Regions from separate parts of the Enterococcus spodopteracolus genome, predicted to be linked through region 1. Evidence: riboswitches for the same ligand, from Rfam matches in the RefSeq annotation. Region 1 holds a riboswitch; each other region holds the start of a gene.

Region 1 (6,729 bases):
TAGAATAAATACGTCACAAGAAAGTACTTCGCAAACAAACGACACTACAGCAACATCATCTAATACCCCTTTGATAGAAAGTACTAATCCCACAGAGGAGACCACAGGAACAACAGAAAACTTTGCAGAAAATTCATCTAAAGATATTTCTGTTGATGAAGTTCATTTCCCAGATCAAAATTTCCGTCAAGTATTGATTGAAATGATGGAGGAGAATCATAGCAACGTATTATCCGATGAATTGTTAGCTACAACTGAGTTGGATCTTAGTGGTAGAAATATCCAATCATTGGATGGTATCGAATATTTTAAACAGTTAAAAAAACTGGAAGTTCAAAATAATGAGTTAGAACAAGTAGATGTCTCGGCTCTTTCAGAGTTAACATACCTTGATATTTCTAAAAATAAACTGCCAACAATTGATTTATCGATGAATGATCATTTGACTTATTTTAACGGGAAAGAACAATTGATCAATGCAGAAGCATCAAAAGATGATCGTGAATGGGTGATCAATCAAGACAATCTAAAACCGGAATTAAATAAGATCGATATTAACTCAACTAATTGGGAATACAATGGATCCGTTTTTACTACTGTGGAACCTTCGGCACTAAATTATAGTTACCAAGTAGAGTTTTCACAAAAAGCAATTTTAGAAGAAACATCTAATCGCTCACTAGATATCACTGTGGACGTAAAATTTTTAGAACAAAATAGCGTTGAATCAATTATTCCAAAAGAAGAAAAAATAGAAATGGTCCAAGGCGAAACTAAACAACTTGAGTATTCGCTCGTTCCAGAAAATGCTGAGATTATTAATCCAAATTGGGTATCAGTAGACAAAAATATTGTTGATGTGGATGAAAAGGGTCTGGTGACAGCAAAAGCAATAGGTGAAACAGAAGTCTTATTAAAAGATGGCGAGAGAGCATTAGGAAAGTTCAACATCCAAGTAGAAAAAAATAACAATGATTCAATAACCCAAGCGAATCGCCAAGAACAAACGGTGAGCAATCGTGCAGCAGTTGCTAAACCATCCGTCAGTTATCAAACACACGTGCAAACTTACGGTTGGCAAAGTACCGTAGCTGATGGTGCTACTGCAGGTACGATTGGTCAAGGTAAAAGAATCGAAGCCATTAAAATCCAATTACCAAATAATTCATTAAATGGTGATATTGAATATAGTAGTCATGTACGAACGATTGGCTGGCAAAATTATGTGAAAAATGGTGCTACATCAGGAACAACAGATCTTTCTTTACGAACAGAAGCAATTAGGATTCGCTTGACTGGAGAGATAAGTGAACAATATAGCGTCTATTATCGTGTGCACTCAGCTTATTTTGGTTGGTTAGGTTGGGCAAAAGATGGCGAAGATGCAGGTAGTTCAGGATTTGGTTACCAAATGGAAGCTATCCAGATCCAACTAGTCAAAAAAGGAGAAGTTGCCCCAACTCAGAGCACAGCTTTCTATGATAAAGATAAACTCTCTAATCCTAATGTCAATTACCAGACGCACAGTCAGTCAGTCGGGTGGCAATCCTATCAGTCAAATGGTTCAACTGCTGGAACGCTGAATCGTGGATTAAGATTAGAGGCTGTAAAAATAAATGTTTCAGATACACCAATCCCTGGCTCCATTGAATATTCTAGTCATGTGCGTTCTATTGGTTGGCAAAATTATGTGCGAGATGATGCGATTTCCGGAACAACAGATCGTAAACTTCGAACAGAAGCAATTCGAATACGTTTAACTGGTCAGTTAGCAGAACACTATGATGTTTATTATCGTGTGCACTCAGCTTATTTTGGTTGGTTAGGTTGGACAAAAAATAATGGCAATGCAGGAAGTGTAGGATTTGGTTATCAGATGGAAGCTATGGAAGTAAGGCTGGTAGCCAAAGGACAATCTGGACCAGCAGCTAGTACTGCATTTTATGATAAGGATACAATACAAAATCCTAATGTTAATTACCAAACGCATAGTCAATCGATTGGCTGGCAAGGTTATCAAATGAATGGTGCAACTGCGGGAACAGTGGGACGTGGTTTTAGATTAGAAGCATTACGAATGAATATCTCTAGCACACCTATTCCAGGAACAATAGAATATAGTACACACGTCCAATCGATTGGCTGGCAAAACTATGTGAATAATAATGCTCTTTCGGGAACAGAGGGTAGAAAATTACGAGCTGAAGCGATAAGGGTGAGATTAACTGGTCAATTAAGTCAACATTATGATGTCTATTATAGAGTTCATTCTGCGCAACTCGGATGGTTAGATTGGGCCAGAAACGGTCAAAACGCTGGGACGTCCAATGTAGCATTACAAATGGAAGCTATCCAAGTTGTACTAGTTAAAAAAGGAGCACCAGCGCCAGGACCTACGTCAAACCCTTACCAAACCTCAATCAATCATCTATTTGTAATGGGACATGGTGCAGGAGATCCAGGGGCTTCGTATAACGGTATCAACGAGCGAGACTTTACAAGAAATGAACTTATGCCATATTTACAAAAGTGGGCAGGGCGCTTAAAAACAAATCGTATAACCTTTTATGATACAAATGCGGATATGTTCCAAGATACTCGTAGAATGCAGGGTGCGTATACAATTAGTAGTAGTTTTTCTTCTGTAACAGAATTTCATTTAGATGCAGGAGCGATTGGTATTAGTACTGGTGGGCATGTGATTGCGCATCGTAACGGCAACTCGTATACGACACAAAATTATGCCATTGCTAATGTGATCCGCACACATGTAGGTTTATGGGGCGCTGTCCAAAATACCGGTGGTATCAACTTGAGAAGTGATTTATTGAATTTGAATGTACTACATTCTCGTGGTATCCCTTATCGACTAGCGGAACTAGGGTTTATCACCAATACTCGTGATGTAGAAAATATTCGTAGAAACATGGATCAAATTGCTAAAGGGATTGTAGAAGGAGTGACAGGAGAAAGATTGTAAAGTGATCATTTCTGTTTTATCAATTTTTTATCAAATATTAATCCTTTTATTGACAAAAACCAATTTTACCTGTAGGGTTTAATTATAAAAACTTGTTAGGTGAGGCTCCTAAAAGAACACAGGCTACTGCCCTTAAACGTCGAGAGACGCCACAGGGTATAACAGGCAACGTCGGCTTAAGGCGTGCTTAACGTAGCTATCTGGATCATATTTCCAGAATTACGTCTTTTAGTGCTAAAGCTCAGACGAGAAGTTCGTTCAGGTAAACATTGATACCATTTTGATGGGATCTTATGAGACGGCTTCTTTTGGAAGCCGTCTTTTTTATGTACTTCCTGTTTTTCTAAACGAATTTATCCAACAAGTTTATATCGAAAAAACGATGTAACAAAGGAGAATACGAGATGAGAACATTAAATGATACAAATAACTTAGAAACACAATTGAAGATTCTTAATTATCTGGAGCAAAAAAAGCTTGAAGAATTGAAGAACTATTTAGCAACAATCGAAAAAGTGGAATTGATCCAACTATTTGTTAGGCTACCTTTAGATAAGCAAGTACTGGTCTTTCGATTATTATCAAAAGACAAAGCCCTCGAAATCTTTGAAACATTTGAACCGTCTGTCCAACAAGATTTGCTTCGTTCGTTTACGGATGATGGAGTGATTGAATTTGTGAATGAGATGGCCCCAGATGATCGGGTAAGGTTATTTTACGAACTACCAGCAAGTGTGACTAAAAAACTATTGGCAGAGCTTTCTGAAGAAGAGCGAGCAACGACGAATCGATTGATGGGCTATGAACATGAGACGGCCGGACGGATCATGACGACTGAATTTATTTCAATAAAAAAAGAAATGACTGTTGAAGAAGCACTGCATAAAATCAGAAAATTAGCGAAAGAAATGGAAACAATCTATATTTTGTATGTGACAGATATGGCGAAAAAAATTGAAGGAGTACTATCATTAAAGGATCTAGTCATTGCAGAGAGTGATCAACGGATTGAAGAAATCATGATCAAGCACGTCGCTTATGTAACCACAGATACAGACCAGGAAGAAACTGCACGATTGTTACAAGAGTTAGATTTGATCGCTATTCCCGTCGTGGATAAAGAAACACGATTAGTAGGTATTGTTACAGTGGATGACGCCATCGATGTCTTAGAGCAAGAAACGACCGAGGATATGTTCAATGCTGCTGGTTTAGCAGACGTCGCCTCTGTAGAAGCTGATCGTAGTACAGTACTGATTAACGGGAATCTTTGGCAAATCTGGAAAGTCCGGTTGCCTTTCTTAGCGATCACATTGGTTGCAGGGATGTTAGCTGGTCTAGTAATCGATGAGTTTGAACAAACGTTAGAATCAGTGGCTGCTGTTGCTATTTTCATTCCGTTGATCATGGATATGGGTGGAAATGTAGGGACGCAATCATCGACGGTTTTTGTTCGCGGATTATCTTTAGGACACATTGATCTCAACACATTTATCAAGCACTTTTTGAAGGAAACAGGTATTGGGCTAAGTTTAGGAATTGTTGTAGGGATCGTATCTGGAATAGTCGCTTCTGTGTGGCAAGGGATACCATTGTTAGGTGTAGCTGTGGGGATCTCTCTAGTCTTTGCAATGACCTTAGCTGCCGCCCTTGGTTTTTTGATTCCTTTTATCTTATTGAAATTGAATATTGATCAAGCTGCTGGATCTGCACCAATCATTACGTCGATCAAAGACATTGCTGGATTGTTTATTTACTTTATTTCAGTTAACGTATTCTTAGGCTACCTATTGTAGGAATAATTACTGATATAGGCATACTTTTTTAGTAGAAACACCAAGGACTATGCTATGATCAACCATAGTAGCCCTTCTCTTGATCCTCCATTAAAATGAGTCTTTTCCATAAAGAAAAGCAGGGTTGCTTTTGTTTTTAGAGTGGCTTTGCTATACTTGAAATGGAATGGAAAAAGGAGGAGAAAAGTGAAACAGAATTTTGCAATCGTAGGACTTGGACGTTTTGGTGGCAGTATCTGTCGTACGTTAGTCGAAGCTGGTCAAGAAGTTTTAGCCATTGATAGCAGTGAAGACCGAGTGAATGAATATATGAATGTCGCAACACATGCAGTGGTTGCGAATGCACAAGATGAAATGACTTTACGATCTTTAGGAATCAGAAATTTTGATCATGTGATTGTAGCAATTGGAGAAGATATCCAAGCAAGTATTTTAGTGACACTGATGGTCAAAGAAATGGGCGTTCCGAATATCTTAGCCAAAGCACAAAATGAGTATCATGCTCGTGTTCTTGAAAAGATCGGTGCAGATCGCGTTGTTCATCCTGAGAGAGATATGGGGATACGGATCGCACATAATCTTGTTTCTAAAAATATTTTGGATTATTTAGAGCTGTCAGACAAATTCTCGCTCGCTGAGATTCGGGTATCAAATCCCAAGTTCTTTAATAAAACATTAGCAGAACTAAATTTCAGACAGCGATTTGATTTGACTGTGGTAGCCATCCGACGCTTCGATCGTTCTGTCGTAGTGTCACCAGCCGCAGACGAATATGTACGTGAAAATGATAATTTACTTGTTATCGGAGAAACGGAAGATGTAGATATACTTGATGATAAAATGAATCAATAAAAAGGGGCTCATCACATGCAATTAACAATAACGGACAAAGCAAAAGAATGGTTTCAAGCAGAGGTAGATTTACCTGAAAATTATGGTATCCGTTTTTTTGGGAAAGTATATGGCAAAACAGAAGTACATGAGGGATTTTCAATCGGTATGTCTGTGGAGTTACCGGAACGTCCGATGAAGCAAGAAACGATCGATGGTCTATTATTCTTTATTGATGAAGCCGATGATTGGTTCTTCAAAGGATATGATTTGATTGTTGATTATGATCCACAATTAGAGGAACCAACGTATCGTTTCCGAGAAACAACAGATGTATAAGGTGAGAGATAGTCTTTGATTTTTAGGAAAATAAGCCTGACGAACGAAAAGTAAGTTTTACTTACTTTCGGATTGTTAGGCTTTTTTTAGACAGTCAAACGCTGATCCACTTTTACTGTGTTCATTATAGGAAAAAGTCATTCAAGGAATGAAGTGCAACATATTTCATTCTTTTAAGAAATTAAGCTAGACTGATAAGTAGAGAGGATGGGTGTGATGACAAAAAAAATAATTTATTCAGTACGTTCATTTCGTGAAGAATTTATTGAAAAGATCAAAGAAATAGCACCAGAATATTCATTTCAAACGGAAGTAGCATCCGACGAACTTTCTGAAATAGCGATCAGTATCGGTTGGAATGGTGATTATCAAGAGGATATATTCGCTTCTGACAGCTTAAAATGGGTCCAATCGATTTCTGCTGGAGTAGATAATCTTCCATTAAACGAATTCGCTGACAAAGATATCTTACTTTCCAATGCGAGTGGTATCCATGTAGAATCAATCAGCGAGCATACCATGGGCATTATTTTAGGCTATTCTCGTGGATTGTTCCAAGCCCAACGAGCGCAGTTCCATAAAGAGTGGCTAGGGTCAGATATCCATTATCAAGCATTGGCAGATCAAAAATTACTAATTATTGGAACTGGACATATTGGAAAAAAATTGGCACAACATGCAGCTGTATTTGGTTTAGAATGTATCGGCATCAATACATCTGGACATCCAGTAGAAGGATTCAAAGAGACTTATCCATTAGAGAAATTAAAAGAAATCTTACCG
Region 2 (6,729 bases), on a different contig from region 1:
GAATGCAATAAATATTTCGATAGTTATTTCTCTTTTTCGATTGTTGTTCTGACGAAGAGGATCTTATTGGAAAATGCACACACTAAAGGAGGCATATTATGCACGATGGAGAATTGATCAAAAAATTACGGGTAAGTCGCAAGTTGACACAGTCACAATTAGCAGAGGGGATCTGTTCAAAAACTTCGCTTGTGGGGATCGAGAATCGTACGATCAAAAAAATTTCTTTTTTAACACTGATGGCATTCCTTGATCGGTTGAATATCACACTTACTGAATACGAATCGCTACGAAATCAAGTGGAAGAACCACGGAAAACGAGAAAAACACGTAATCTTTTGAATAAAGTTCAGGAGGATGATTTTGATCCCTACAAAGAAATCGCCGACAATCGCAAGCAATTTAAGCGAACGGCTGATCTTTACTATCTCGTACTGAATATACATATGTATTGGAAATCAAGTGTGAAGCCAGATATCCAATTGGAATTTTTGGGATATGAGATACGAATGATCGAAGATTACTTTATGAAATTGAAAGAATTTGGCCGATATGAACTAGACTTATTAGCAGAGTTCCCCTTTATTTTCAGCGATTCCTTTATCGAAAACAATTATTTGAAAATTAAAAAAAGAATGCGTAAAGCAATGAAGTCAGGTTATGACCAGTGTTTGTTTCTTTTTTTAAAGAATTTGACTGTCTATTATATCGACAAAAGAAGATATAAAAAAGCACGAAGCATCAATGAAGATATGTATCGTTGTTTAGGTTTGAAATCAAAGACAGCAGTCATTTACGAGAGTTTGATGTCCGATTATTATCGTCGATTGATCGCCACAGCATTAGGGGAACCCATCAAAAAAGAGGAGTTTGAGACACTATTTGCAGTGATCGAGTATACCTTAGGTAAAGAAGAGCGAGATGAATTAGAAGAAAAACTATTGTCTATCCAAGCACAACGCTAGAGATTTGGTGAAAGCGGCTATTTAGTGGGCATTGACTTAATACAAAAGGAAAACCAGTCCCTCTAGTATTGAGTCAATCCTCTCACTAAACGTGTGGAGCATGACCTCGAACCGAAGGACTGGCAGATCAATAAGATAATCAAAAATTTATGCACTCAAAAAGTCAGTGAGCAAAAAAATCATTTTTTCGCAGCTTCTACTTTCTTTGTATCGAATGGCGGAAAGAAACGTGTGATCTCAGTATTGGCTGCATCTCGTGAATCCGAAGCGTGAATGATATTTTCTGTACCAGGTAAGGCAAAATCGCCTCGGATCGTCCCAGGAACAGCATCCGCTGCTTTTGTTGCACCGACCATTTTGCGTACGAGATCGATCACATCTTCACCTGTTAATACCAGATAGACGACTGGACCAGAAGTCATATAGTCGATCAAGTCATCGAAAAAGCTTCGATTAGATAGATGTTGATAGTGTTCTTTTGCTAGTTTTTCAGTCATCGTCGCGAATTTCATTTCAGCGATTGCGAATCCTTTTTCTTCAAAACGCTGGATGATTCGGCCAATCAAATGACGTCTTACCCCATCAGGTTTGATAATAACAAGTGTACGTTCCATATCCTTCACTCCGATCTGTTGTGATAAGTTCATTATACCTAGAGAAAGAAAACATGACAAACGAATCCCATATAGTTTCAATTTTTTTGAAAATGTGTTTGACATTCCAGCCAATAGTTGTTACATTAGGTGAGGAAAAACTGAATAAGATTTGTTAGGTGAGGCTCCTATACAAACATAGGCTACTGCCCAAAAATGTCGAGAGACGCCAATGGGTAGAACAGGAATTGTCGAGATAAGGCTTTTCATAAGGTAGCTAAAAGCTCTTTTGCTTTTTACGTTGTATAGTGCCAAAACTCAACGAGTAGATCATCCATGCTTTTTTTTGTGCACTTTTTTGACCTTTCGCTGAGTTTTGGCGAAAGGTTTTTTGTTTCTCACCGATCTGTTTTTTCAAATAAAAAGGTGTTAGAGGGTGATCAAGTTGGGAAGTTGAAGTATCCAGTAGTCGGCCAAGAAAGTAATTTAAGTAAACGAAAGGAGATGAGAACAAATGGATGAAAGTCCGGTGTACAAGGAGACAAAGCGTTGGTATGTTGAGACTATTATCTATCTGTTCTCAGCGCCTTTGAAACACTCTGTCTCCGTTGATTAGATAAACGATCAAGCGCACAGCAGATATCAGTGTGTGTTTGGTAAGATCAAAGGAGGAACATGAGATGGAAAAAAAGAAAGAAACAAAACAAGTCTACGCTGGTTTTGCTAGTAAAAATAAGCAACAGTTATTTGACTTATTTCAAACAACACAAAAAGGCTTGTCTTCAGAACAAGTTGAAAATTTAAGAGAAGCTTATGGAAATAACAGTATTTCATATGGAAAGAAAACGCCGTTTATTGTGGAAGTGATCAAGGCGTTTATCACCCCTTTTACATTAGTATTGATTGCTTTAGGAATTATTTCTTTTATCACCGAGTATCTATTAGCTGCTCCAGCAGATAAAGATTTGTTTGGTGTAATCATTATTTTTGCCATGGTGTTAGTCAGTGGCACGATGACCTTGATCCAATCCGTACGTTCGAACCAAGCTGCTGAAAAGTTGAAATCATTGGTGAAAGTAACAGCTGCCGTAAAACGAGATGGTGGATACAAAGAAATTCCTATGGAAGAGATCGTTTGTGGCGATCAAGTTCGTTTGTCAGCTGGTGATATGATCCCAGCAGACATGCGGTTGCTCTCTGCCAAAGATTTATTTATCTCACAAGCGGCATTAACGGGTGAAAGCTATCCTGTTGAAAAGCATGCAACTGTGTGCTCTGGAAGAACACAAAGTGAAACGAGTTATGAAAATATTGCATTCATGGGAAGTAATGTGATTAGTGGTAGTGCAGAAGGTATCATCATCTCTGTTGGAAATGACACGATGTTTGGACATGTGGCACAAAACTTGTCACAAAAACCTGTAAAAACAAGCTTTGAATTAGGCATCCAAAAAACATCAATGTTGTTAATCAAATTTATGGCATTGATGGCACCAACTGTGATCGTTATCAATGGATTCACAAAAGGTGATTGGTTAGAAGCATTCTTGTTTGGCTTATCAGTCGCTGTTGGATTAACGCCAGAAATGCTACCGATGATCGTTACAACAAATCTGGTCAAAGGTGCCAGTGCTATGGCGAAAAAAGGAACAGTCATCAAAAATTTGAACGCCATTCAAAATTTTGGTGCGATCGATGTCCTTTGTACAGACAAAACAGGTACATTGACTCAAGATAAGATTATTTTAGAATATCACATGGATTGTGAAGGAAAAGAAAATGACCGAGTATTGCGCCATGCGTACTTGAATAGTTACTACCAAACTGGATTAAAAAATCTTTTAGATGTTGCCATTATCGACGAAGCAGTTGAGACGTTAGATACAGAGAAGATTCGTTATCAAAAAGTAGATGAGATCCCCTTTGATTTTGAACGTAGAAGAATGAGTGTCGTGGTGGCTGACCCAGCTGGAAAAACGCAAATGATCACAAAGGGTGCGATCGAAGAAATGTTAAGTATCTCTTCATACATCGACCTTGGCGGTGAAGTCAAACCATTGACTACTGAACAAAGAGAAACAGTTTTGGCGAAAGTGAAGGACTTGAATGAAGATGGTTTGCGTGTGATCGGTGTCGCGCAAAAAACGAATCCAAGTGTGGTTGGAGAATTTTCAGTAAAAGATGAGTCAGAAATGGTCTTGATTGGCTATCTTGCTTTCCTTGATCCACCAAAAGAAACAACCAAACAAGCCTTGAAAGCTTTGAAAGATCATGGTGTTGCTGTCAAAGTATTGACTGGTGACAACGAGTTGGTCACACGCTCTGTTTGCCGACAAGTAGGCTTACAAATTAATGAATTGATCACTGGCGAGAAAATCGCTGAGATGTCTGATAAGGAATTAGGAAAAGTTGCTGAGGCACATGATGTCTTTGTCAAATTGAATCCACAACAAAAAGCACGATTAACCACTGCCTTACGTAACAATGGTCACACAGTAGGCTTTTTAGGCGATGGCATCAACGATGCACCAGCAATGAAAGTAGCAGATATCGGTATTTCAGTAGATACAGCAGTAGATATTGCGAAAGAATCAGCGGATGTTATCTTGTTAGAAAAAGATTTGATGATTTTAGAAAAAGGATTATTGTCAGGTAGAGAGACTTTCGGCAATATTATGAAATACATCAAAGCGACAGCTAGTTCAAACTTTGGCAATATGTTTTCTGTCTTGGTAGCTAGTACATTCCTTCCATTTTTACCTATGCTACCGTTACAAATTTTATTTTTAAATTTGATTTATGATGTATCTTGTATCTCTTTGCCATGGGATAGAATGGATAAAGAATATTTACATGAACCAAAAAAATGGGAAGCATCAAGTATTGGCAAATTTATGGTGTACTTCGGACCAACGAGTTCCGTTTTTGACATCACGACCTATCTATTGATGTACTTTGTGATTTGTCCAGCAGTAGTTGGTGGGAGTTACCATACATTGACTGGCTCACAACAAGTTCTATTTATCGCATTGTTCCATGCTGGTTGGTTTGTTGAATCTTTATGGACGCAAACCTTAGTGTTACATGCGTTACGGACACCTAAAGTGCCTTTCTTGCAAAGTAATGCCACTTTTATTATGTTTTCAATTACAACATTAGGTATTCTAGTAGGTTCTGTTCTCCCCTTTACTAATTTTGGTGAAGAACTAGGATTGTTACCATTACCTGGTAACTATTGGATTTGGTTGATCGTGACAGTTATCGCTTATTTAGGATTAGTTACATTCATGAAAAAAATCTATATCAATAAATTTGGCGAACTATTGTAAGAGAAAGTCTTTTCTGCACTTTAGTACGAGGGATTTGAGCATCCTTCGGATACGATTTCAATAAAAAATCATGAATCATTTGCATGATTCACTTATACTATAAAATTTTTGCGAATCATTGCATAGTAACATCAATAATCAAATACTGATAGATTAGGTAGTGTAAATGCCTAATCTATTTTTTATTTGGGTTAGTACAAAAGTCGAGCGTTCTCAGAAGTTATATTTAAATATAACGGAAACAAGCGTTATACAATATATTTGAACGATTGTGGAAAAGCAATCTATTATTATCTGTTGTTGGTTATTGTATTGTTTAAACGAAGAAAATCAACGATTCAATGAAGGAACAAAATGCTTGATTTAAAAACGTAAAATAGCCATAAACCATTGATATAGCAACAAGATCAAACATTGAATCAAATGGATTATTTGTGTCATGCCTTTACTTGTAACGAGATAAGGGGGCGAAGGAAGATCAATTGAAATAATCCAACGGGGAAATACTCTTGATAAACACGATCATAAGAGTATGTGGGGAATCGAAGCTTCAATAGAAGTGGGAATGATATATTGTCGTAGTTACTCTAAATAGATTTAATTGAATAAATAATTATTAGTGAGAGTAGTTGGGGTCACGGTCACGAATAATTGCACTATCGTTTATAAAAATAGCTGTTTGTTTAGATCGGTAGCTAATAATGTTGAGACAGGTAGATAAAATATTTGTTACAAAGGTTTGAGTTGAAAATAGTGGAGTCTAAAATTGATCATTTAAGGTCGAAACGTAAGTGTCCAAACAAAATAAGCCATCATTCATGAAAAATTGTATTTTACAAATTTTTATGAATGATGGTTTATTTATGATAAATGGTGTTTGGAAATAGGATGTATTCATTTTTGAAGGGATTACGCATGATCATTCGATGAGTATAAACAAAAAATAAGATTATAATGCAAAACTCGAAATAAAAAAACAACAAAACGCACTCGAAAAAATAGCCGTTAAAAAAAATGACAGGTTCTTTACTATATTATAATTCATGAAAATTTCATTTTTTTTTCATGTTAGAAAATTAAATAAGCAGAAAATAGTCGATAAAGCGAATTAGTAACACATAATTAACGTTGATATACCAGCTCTTTTTTACTTTCAATTGAATTTTAAGAAATCACTTGTTATTTTTAAAAGTCAAATAATATGCTCTAATAAAAATTAAACGTTTTTCAGTAATAAAGAAATTTTTTTTAAAAATAACTGGATTTAACATTATACAATACAAAAAGAATCAAGCAATAATAATTATCAATAAGTTAATTTTGTTGTATGAAGCAGAAGGGAAGATAAGATGAAAAAAAAATTTGTTATGTGTGTTGTCGCAATGCTTCTTTTTTCAGGAATAACTTCTCCGTTGTCAACCGTCGTACAGGCAGTGGATACTGAAAATGACTCAGTCACTCAATCACCTACAACTCAAACAGAAGAGTCGAATGATCCATCCATGCAAAGTAAAGAGACAGTCACACAGACAACAGAATCAGTAAAAGAGGAGGTGAAACAGTCAGAGGCGCAGACACAAGAATCGACGACTGAAGAAAAACACTTTACTTTAACTTTTATGACAGATAGCACTCATTTATTCGAATCAGGAGCAGAAGTTAAAGAACTGAAAGTTAAAGAAAACGAAAAATTAGCAAGTAGTGATATCCCGAGTTTTGTGAACGAGCAATCATTGAACGGTTGGGAAGTTGAAGGCAAACTCTATACGAATGAAGAAATCAGCCAATTAACAGTGACGAAGGATCTACAACTAAAAGCAGTATTTAAACAACAGGCATTCC
Region 3 (6,729 bases), on a different contig from region 1:
CGAAAGCTATCCTTCGATCGTCAAGCGTGGTGGAGGTGTCCGAGAAATTTCTACTCGAGAATTTATGGGGAGCGAGCACGCCTATCTTTCACTTGATTTTTTAGTGGATGTCAAAGATGCGATGGGTGCGAATATCATCAACTCGATTTTGGAGGGAGTTGCGGTTCGTATCAAAGAATGGTTCCCTGAAGAGGAAATCTTGTTCAGTATCTTGAGTAATCTGGCGACGGAATCTTTAGCGATCGCGACTTGTATGATTCCTTTTGAGCGATTGGCAAAGGACAAAGAAACAGGTCAGCAGGTTGCTGAAAAGATTCGTCAAGCGAGTGAATATGCAAAGTTGGATCCTTATCGGGCAACGACCCACAATAAAGGAATCATGAATGGTATCGAAGCGATCATCTTAGCCACAGGAAATGATACACGTGCAGCCGCAGCGGCTATCCATGCTTATGCTGCTCGAAATGGTAGTTACCAAGGGTTGACTGACTGGCAAATCAAGGAAGATCATTTGGTAGGGAAATTGACGGTTCCTTTAGCTGTTGCGATAGTAGGGGGCGCTTCCCGAGTCTTACCGAAAGCGAAAGCTTCTTTAGATATGTTGGCAATTGATTCTGCACAAGAATTGGCACAAGTGATTGCAGCTGTTGGTTTAGCACAAAACTTGGCGGCACTGCGTGCACTTGTTAGTGACGGTATCCAAAAAGGACATATGTCCTTACAAGCGAGAGCATTGGCAATCACAGTTGGTGCCAAAGGGGACGAAATCGAGGGAGTTGCCGCAAAGCTTAGGGAATCAGGAACGATCAACCAACAAAGCGCACTAGCTGCCTTAGAAGCTATCCAGGCAAGCAAAAACTAGGAATAATTTGCGAAATGGTCATAGTAGCTGAGTGAAAATGACAAATAATTTTCACTATTATAACATTTCTCTCGAAACACATAAAAAAATGCCTATGCTAAGTATGAAGGATCTATAATCTAAAATTTATTTTTTTCATAAGAGGCCATCACGTCTTTTTATGCTATTTTCATTTTTTGTGAGGTTGTATAATATGTAAAAAAACGTAACAGACCTTGTCGATTAAAGGTTTTCTGTTACGTTTTTTTACATACTCTGATCTAAAAAATATAGAACGTATATTATTAAATTTTAAAAATAATTTATATAACATTAAAAAAAGCTAAAGTTTTTTAAGCTTATTTGAGGTTCTCTTGTGAATAAATAATCTAACAGGTATACTTTTCCTCAAATAGAATAACTTGTTAGGCGAGACTCCTAAACAAACATAGGCTATTGCGCAGAAACGTCGAAAGACGCCAATGTGTAAAACAGGAATTGTCGGATTAAGGCTCTTCATAAGATAGCTAAGAGAAATCTTTACGTTGTTTAGTGTCAAAACTCACACGATGAGACTGAAAAGCCAATCGTTTTTTTCGTTTGGCTTTTTTTATTCAAGATGGGTAAGTGACGTATCTCCGCTGTAACACAAAGGAGAAATATAGGATGGGTGTAAAAGACATAAGAAAAATAGATTTGTATTTGCTCGTACCATATCTGTTGATCAGTGTAATAGGATTATTGATGATCTATAGTGCGAGTACATTCCGTTTGATGTCATTCAATCAAAGTACAAATCAACTTTTAGTTCGACAAATGGTATTTGTAGCACTTAGTTGGGCAATGATTTTTTTCATTTACCGAGTGAAACCTGCATTTATACTCAATCATCGAATCGTAAAAATAATGATGGGAATCGGTATCGTGGGGCTGATCTTGACAAAGGTACCTGGGATTGGTGTCAATATCAGTGGCGCGCAAAGATGGATCTCAATTGCAGGTTTTCAATTTCAACCTGCTGAAATTGTCAATGTCGGTATGATTTTTTATTTAGCTTATTATTTTAGAAAACCCAAGCAATCATTGAATGAATTAAAAAAACCCTTTTTTATCATCGCTTTATGTTCTCTACTGATTTTATTCCAACCAAAAGTAGCTGGTGCGATCTTATTGATCATCTTAGCTGCAATCATGATCACGACTGTTCAATTACCAGTTCGCTATATTTTATTGTTTTTTGCAGGACTGTTCAGTCTCTTTTTGTTCCTTGGCGGCATCATTTATTTACTAGGGCAAAATGACCTATTACCAAGTATTTTTGCTCATACTTATGATCGCTTGAGCATTGCTTTTAATCCTTTTTTAGATCCTTATGGAAAAGGATTTCAGATGAGCCAATCTTATTATGCAATGTACAACGGTGGGCTTTTTGGATTAGGGCTGGGAAATAGTATTACCAAAAAGGGCTATTTACCAGTAGCCGAGACTGATTTTATTTTTTCGATTATTTTAGAAGAGTTAGGGCTGATCGTGGGCTTACTAATTCTAGCAATGGTATTTTCGATTATTTTGCGCTTATTTGTCTTGAGTGCGAATGAGCCAAATCAGCAAATCGGGTTGATTTATTTGGGAACAGGGATGCTGTTATTGCTACAGACAAGTATCAATATTGCAAGTATCAGTGGCATGATCCCAATGACAGGTATTCCGCTTCCTTTTATTAGTTATGGAGGATCAAGTTATTTGATTTTATCCATGCTTTTGGGCGTTTGCCTGAAATTGTCCTCACGAGGTAAGCAAAATGAAATTTAAAATAAATGAATTCAACTATGCATTATTTTTACCAATCTTTCTTTTATATTTATTAAGTGTCGGTGTGCAATATGGGGCAGCGGTTTATGACCAAGTTCCAGTCCGAGGAGTCGTGCTTCGACAAATCGTGTTTTGCTTGATGTCGGTCGGACTGTTGTTTCTAACACAACGAGTTAAAACAGTCGTATTGTTGAGATATTCTCCTTATCTTTATGGTTTTTCACTTTTTGTGATGGGTCTGTTGTATCAGTTTTATGATCCGGTGATGTTTCAACTCACAGGCACCAAACGTTGGCTTAGAATTGGCAGCTTTTCATTTCAACCTTCTGAATTAGTGAAACTCACCTTTATCTTAGTGGTGGTTTATTTGACCTTGATTTATGAGCAAAAGGTGAAGCAACGAACCGTTAAAACTGATTTATTTTATGTAGGAAAGATATTACTGGTTAGTTTACCGACCTTTTTATTGATGTACATGCAAAAAGATTTTGGAACAAGTTTGGTTTTTGTCATATGCTTGGGGGCATTATTCATGATCGCTGGGGTACATTGGAAGATCATGACGGCAATAACCTCGATTTTAGTTATTCTCGGGGCCATTTTGATTGCTTTAGTTTTTACTGAATACGGACACCAGATTTTATATCGTCTGAATTTTAAGACTTATCAGTTAGATCGAGTACGCGCATGGGTTGATCCATTTGCATATAGCCAATCGATTGGTTATCAACAATCACAAAGTTTACTTTCTATCGGGGCAGGTGGGTTTAGTGGCAGGGCTGAATCAATCAATCCTATCTATGTGCCCGTTCGTGAATCAGATATGGTCTTTACAGTGATTGCTGAAACATTTGGCTTTTTAGGAAGTGTTTCTGTGCTCTTTTTATATTTTTATCTTTTTTACCAAATCATTTATAGTGCAATCGAAACAAATAATAAAGGAAATGTGTATTTTGCGATTGTCTTCGTATTTGGTTTGTTATTCCAAGTGTTTGAAAATATTGGAGCTGCGATCGGTCTACTCCCATTAACAGGGATTCCTTTACCATTTTTAAGTCAAGGAGGAACTTCCCTCTTGGTTATTGGCTGTGGTTTAGGCATTATTTTAGGATTTAAAAAGTATGAATGAGAAGTAGAAGGGAAGTTATTATGAAACAGATGCCAAAAGGAACATTGGTGGTAGCATTCGTATCATTTGTCTTATTGACGACTTTAACCACACTAGTTATGACAGAAAACACCTTATTCAACCAACTCGATTTAGCCATTTATCAACAGGAGCGATTAATCGAATTCCCAGTATTAACAACATTTTTTAGTTATTTTGCAAAGCTAGCAACGATTATTCCTACTTTATTTTTCACAGGATTGCTTGCAATTTTTAGTTGGCGGAAACAGTACCATAAATTAGCCATTTGGCAAGTCTTAATGGTTTTGACAGTTAGTTTGATTGGCTATGTGATGAAACAAGCTATCCAGCGGACACGACCTGATGTGGAGCAATTGATCCCTAGATCTTCTTACTCTTTTCCAAGTGGTCATTCAATTTTGTCTATGACACTATTCCTAGTATTTTTGATCACCATGTACATTATTTATCATGAGAAAAGGGTAAATAAACTAGTATGGGTGGGGGCACTTTATCCATTATTGATTGCTAGTTCTAGAATTTATTTGAGAGTACATTATCCTAGCGATATCCTAGCAGGTTTTTTACTGAGTTTTTCAGTTGTTTTCTTATGCTATAGTCTGTTTTTCTCTTTTATCACTGAAAAAGCAGTAAGAAAAAAGCACCAACAAAAACGAATATTCACTAGAAAACAAAAAGTTTTATTGTCTATTATGGCATTTCTTTTCCTGTTAGTAGGTTCTGCAGTTGCGTATGGGGTTCGCTTTTACTACGATGCCAGGCAGACCGTGACTTCGATGCAACAACCGTTACAAAGAGAAACCGTTCAGCGGGAAAAAGATACGCCAGTCAGTATTTTAGTTTTAGGTATCGCCAATAATTCAATTAGAAAAACGGACTATCGTGCAAATACGATCATGTTGGTTACATTGAATAATCAAAAGAAAACAACGACGATCACGAGTATCCCTCGAGATTCTTTCGTAGAAATTGCCAATATGGATGGACTGGTTGATAAAATCAATCATGCCCATTCTTACGGTGGTATCGACATGATGGTGGATACGGTTGAACAATATCTTGATATACCGATTCATCACTATGTGTCATTGAATATGGATGGATTAGAAGCGTTGATCGATGCTGTGGGAGGAATCACTGTAAATAATGCGTTTGAGTTTACAGCAGAAGACATCCATTATCCAGAAGGAACGCTAGAATTAAATGGTTGGGAAGGATTACAGTATGCCCGCATGCGAGCAGAAGATCCTGAAGATGACTATGGGCGACAGAAAAGGCAAAGGGAAGTCGTCAATATTTTAGTCAACGAGTTCTTATCTGTGAAAAGTTTATTCAATTATCGCCAGCTTTTAGAGGTAGTCGGTGAAAATGGGACAACGGATATGTCCTTAGATGAAATGCTCGGAATGATGAATGAATACCATTCGGCATTATCCAATATCACAAACCATCAGTTGAAAGGTGAACAATATATTGGTGATGGCATCTTGGGAGAAGCAGGGATCTACTATGAGAAGATACCAGATGAGGAACGGATGAGAGTGATGCAGTTAGTGCAAGAGCAATTAGAAACAACAGGGAAGAACGCAGCGCAACAATAGGAACAATCGATATTCTCTATTTTACATTTATAAATGATAAAAAAGCAGTTGAAATGAACGATGATCGTCATTTCAGCTGCTTTTTTAGGTAAAAATCATCATGCAATCTATTTGCTTGCGTTTATCTTTCGTTAATCGGTGTAGCGGCAAATTGTTCGATCAATGGCACTAATGTCAATTTCACTTTGTATTTACGTTCTAAAGCTTTTTCGATCGTAAATTCATTGACAGCAGACAAAGAGATCTCTGCTAATTTTCGTGTGTCATCTTTGACTGTTTCATTGATCACTACAGCATCTGCTGTTTTTTCAGCAGTGAATTTCGGATATTCTGCTACTTGTTTTGCAAAATCATCGAAAGTCAAAGAATCGGTTGATGCTTTTTCATCACTTGTTTTCTTGGCAGTTGTTGCTTCTTCACTGACTGATTGAGAAGTTGTCTCAACTTTTTCAACTTCTTTTGTTGGTGTTTCTTTTACGGACGCGTCATTAGTGACTGGTGTCGCCACAGGTTGAGCCGTTGGTTGATCTTTTTTCATGCGTTGATCATTCCAGTAAGAAACGATCTCAATCAATAGGTTGTCACGGAAACGTTCAAAAATCGTTGCTTCACCAGAACGAATACGTTTCAAGACAGCAGTAAAGTTATCGTCGATTGGTACATTGATGCGTGTATCTTCATTTGCTTGTCCTGCTAAGCCAATGATTAAGACTTGACGGTTTTTAGGATCAAGCATGACTTGCAATGGTAGACCATAACGGCGTAAACTTTCTTCTTCCAATGAACGGAATAATTGCGTGCGAATTCCATCTAAAGAAGGACGGAATTGTTTTAATAATTTTTGTTTTTGTTTTTTCTTCATAAATACTCTCCTTCATTCATACCCTTTCGATTATAAGAAAAAAACGAGCAAATGAAAAGGTTTATCAAGAAAAAACTTTTATTACTTCGATGGAAAAACAAAAATTGAGTAAGATAATTGATCTCTCACATATGTCAAAACTGAATAAACGGTGGGAACAGCAGTAAATTTCCGGGAAATAAGGCAACATCCACAAAAATTTGACGAACAATTTTCGTAGATATCGCCTTATTTCTCGAGGCTAAATACTTCTGTTCCAATCGCTCAAAAAGGGGAGCAAAAGGCCATTGGCTAATGCTCCCTAATCTAGTTATTTTTTTGGCAATAAGGCAAAGGTAACTAGTTCTGGTGAATAGATGACCTCATGTCCTTGCCATTGCATTGTCATCAATGAATGATCCAAGCGTTTTTTTATTTCCGCAATTTTTTCATCCCTTGTCCAATTTCGAGCAGGAAAATGCTG

Evidence for each region. Region 1 has a riboswitch for magnesium ahead of mgtE (magnesium transporter). Riboswitches for the same ligand answer to the same signal wherever they lie in the genome.
Region 2: linked by a shared signal. The riboswitch ahead of mgtA (magnesium-translocating P-type ATPase) and the one ahead of mgtE (magnesium transporter) in region 1 are both predicted to bind magnesium.
Region 3: linked by a shared signal. The riboswitch ahead of P3R27_RS09200 (FtsW/RodA/SpoVE family cell cycle protein) and the one ahead of mgtE (magnesium transporter) in region 1 are both predicted to bind magnesium.

The regions. Positions count from the first base shown of each region.
Region 1 covers NZ_JARJHD010000004.1:81,982-88,710, reverse strand. Annotated here, with positions in the region: gene P3R27_RS07090 (N-acetylmuramoyl-L-alanine amidase) at 1-2,980, shown strand, start outside; M-box (ykoK) riboswitch at 3,065-3,240, shown strand; gene mgtE (magnesium transporter) at 3,385-4,776, shown strand; gene P3R27_RS07080 (potassium channel family protein) at 4,963-5,628, shown strand; gene P3R27_RS07075 (HesB/YadR/YfhF family protein) at 5,644-5,946, shown strand; gene P3R27_RS07070 (phosphoglycerate dehydrogenase) at 6,163-6,729, shown strand, end outside.
Region 2 covers NZ_JARJHD010000001.1:312,005-318,733, forward strand. Annotated here, with positions in the region: gene P3R27_RS01455 (helix-turn-helix domain-containing protein) at 99-965, shown strand; gene ndk (nucleoside-diphosphate kinase) at 1,145-1,579, opposite strand; M-box (ykoK) riboswitch at 1,723-1,895, shown strand; gene mgtA (magnesium-translocating P-type ATPase) at 2,239-4,887, shown strand; gene P3R27_RS01470 (beta strand repeat-containing protein) at 6,237-6,729, shown strand, end outside.
Region 3 covers NZ_JARJHD010000006.1:103,883-110,611, reverse strand. Annotated here, with positions in the region: gene P3R27_RS09205 (hydroxymethylglutaryl-CoA reductase, degradative) at 1-862, shown strand, start outside; M-box (ykoK) riboswitch at 1,256-1,423, shown strand; gene P3R27_RS09200 (FtsW/RodA/SpoVE family cell cycle protein) at 1,508-2,653, shown strand; gene P3R27_RS09195 (FtsW/RodA/SpoVE family cell cycle protein) at 2,643-3,782, shown strand; gene P3R27_RS09190 (phosphatase PAP2/LCP family protein) at 3,803-5,404, shown strand; gene P3R27_RS09185 (hypothetical protein) at 5,526-6,266, opposite strand; gene P3R27_RS09180 (hypothetical protein) at 6,577-6,729, opposite strand, start outside.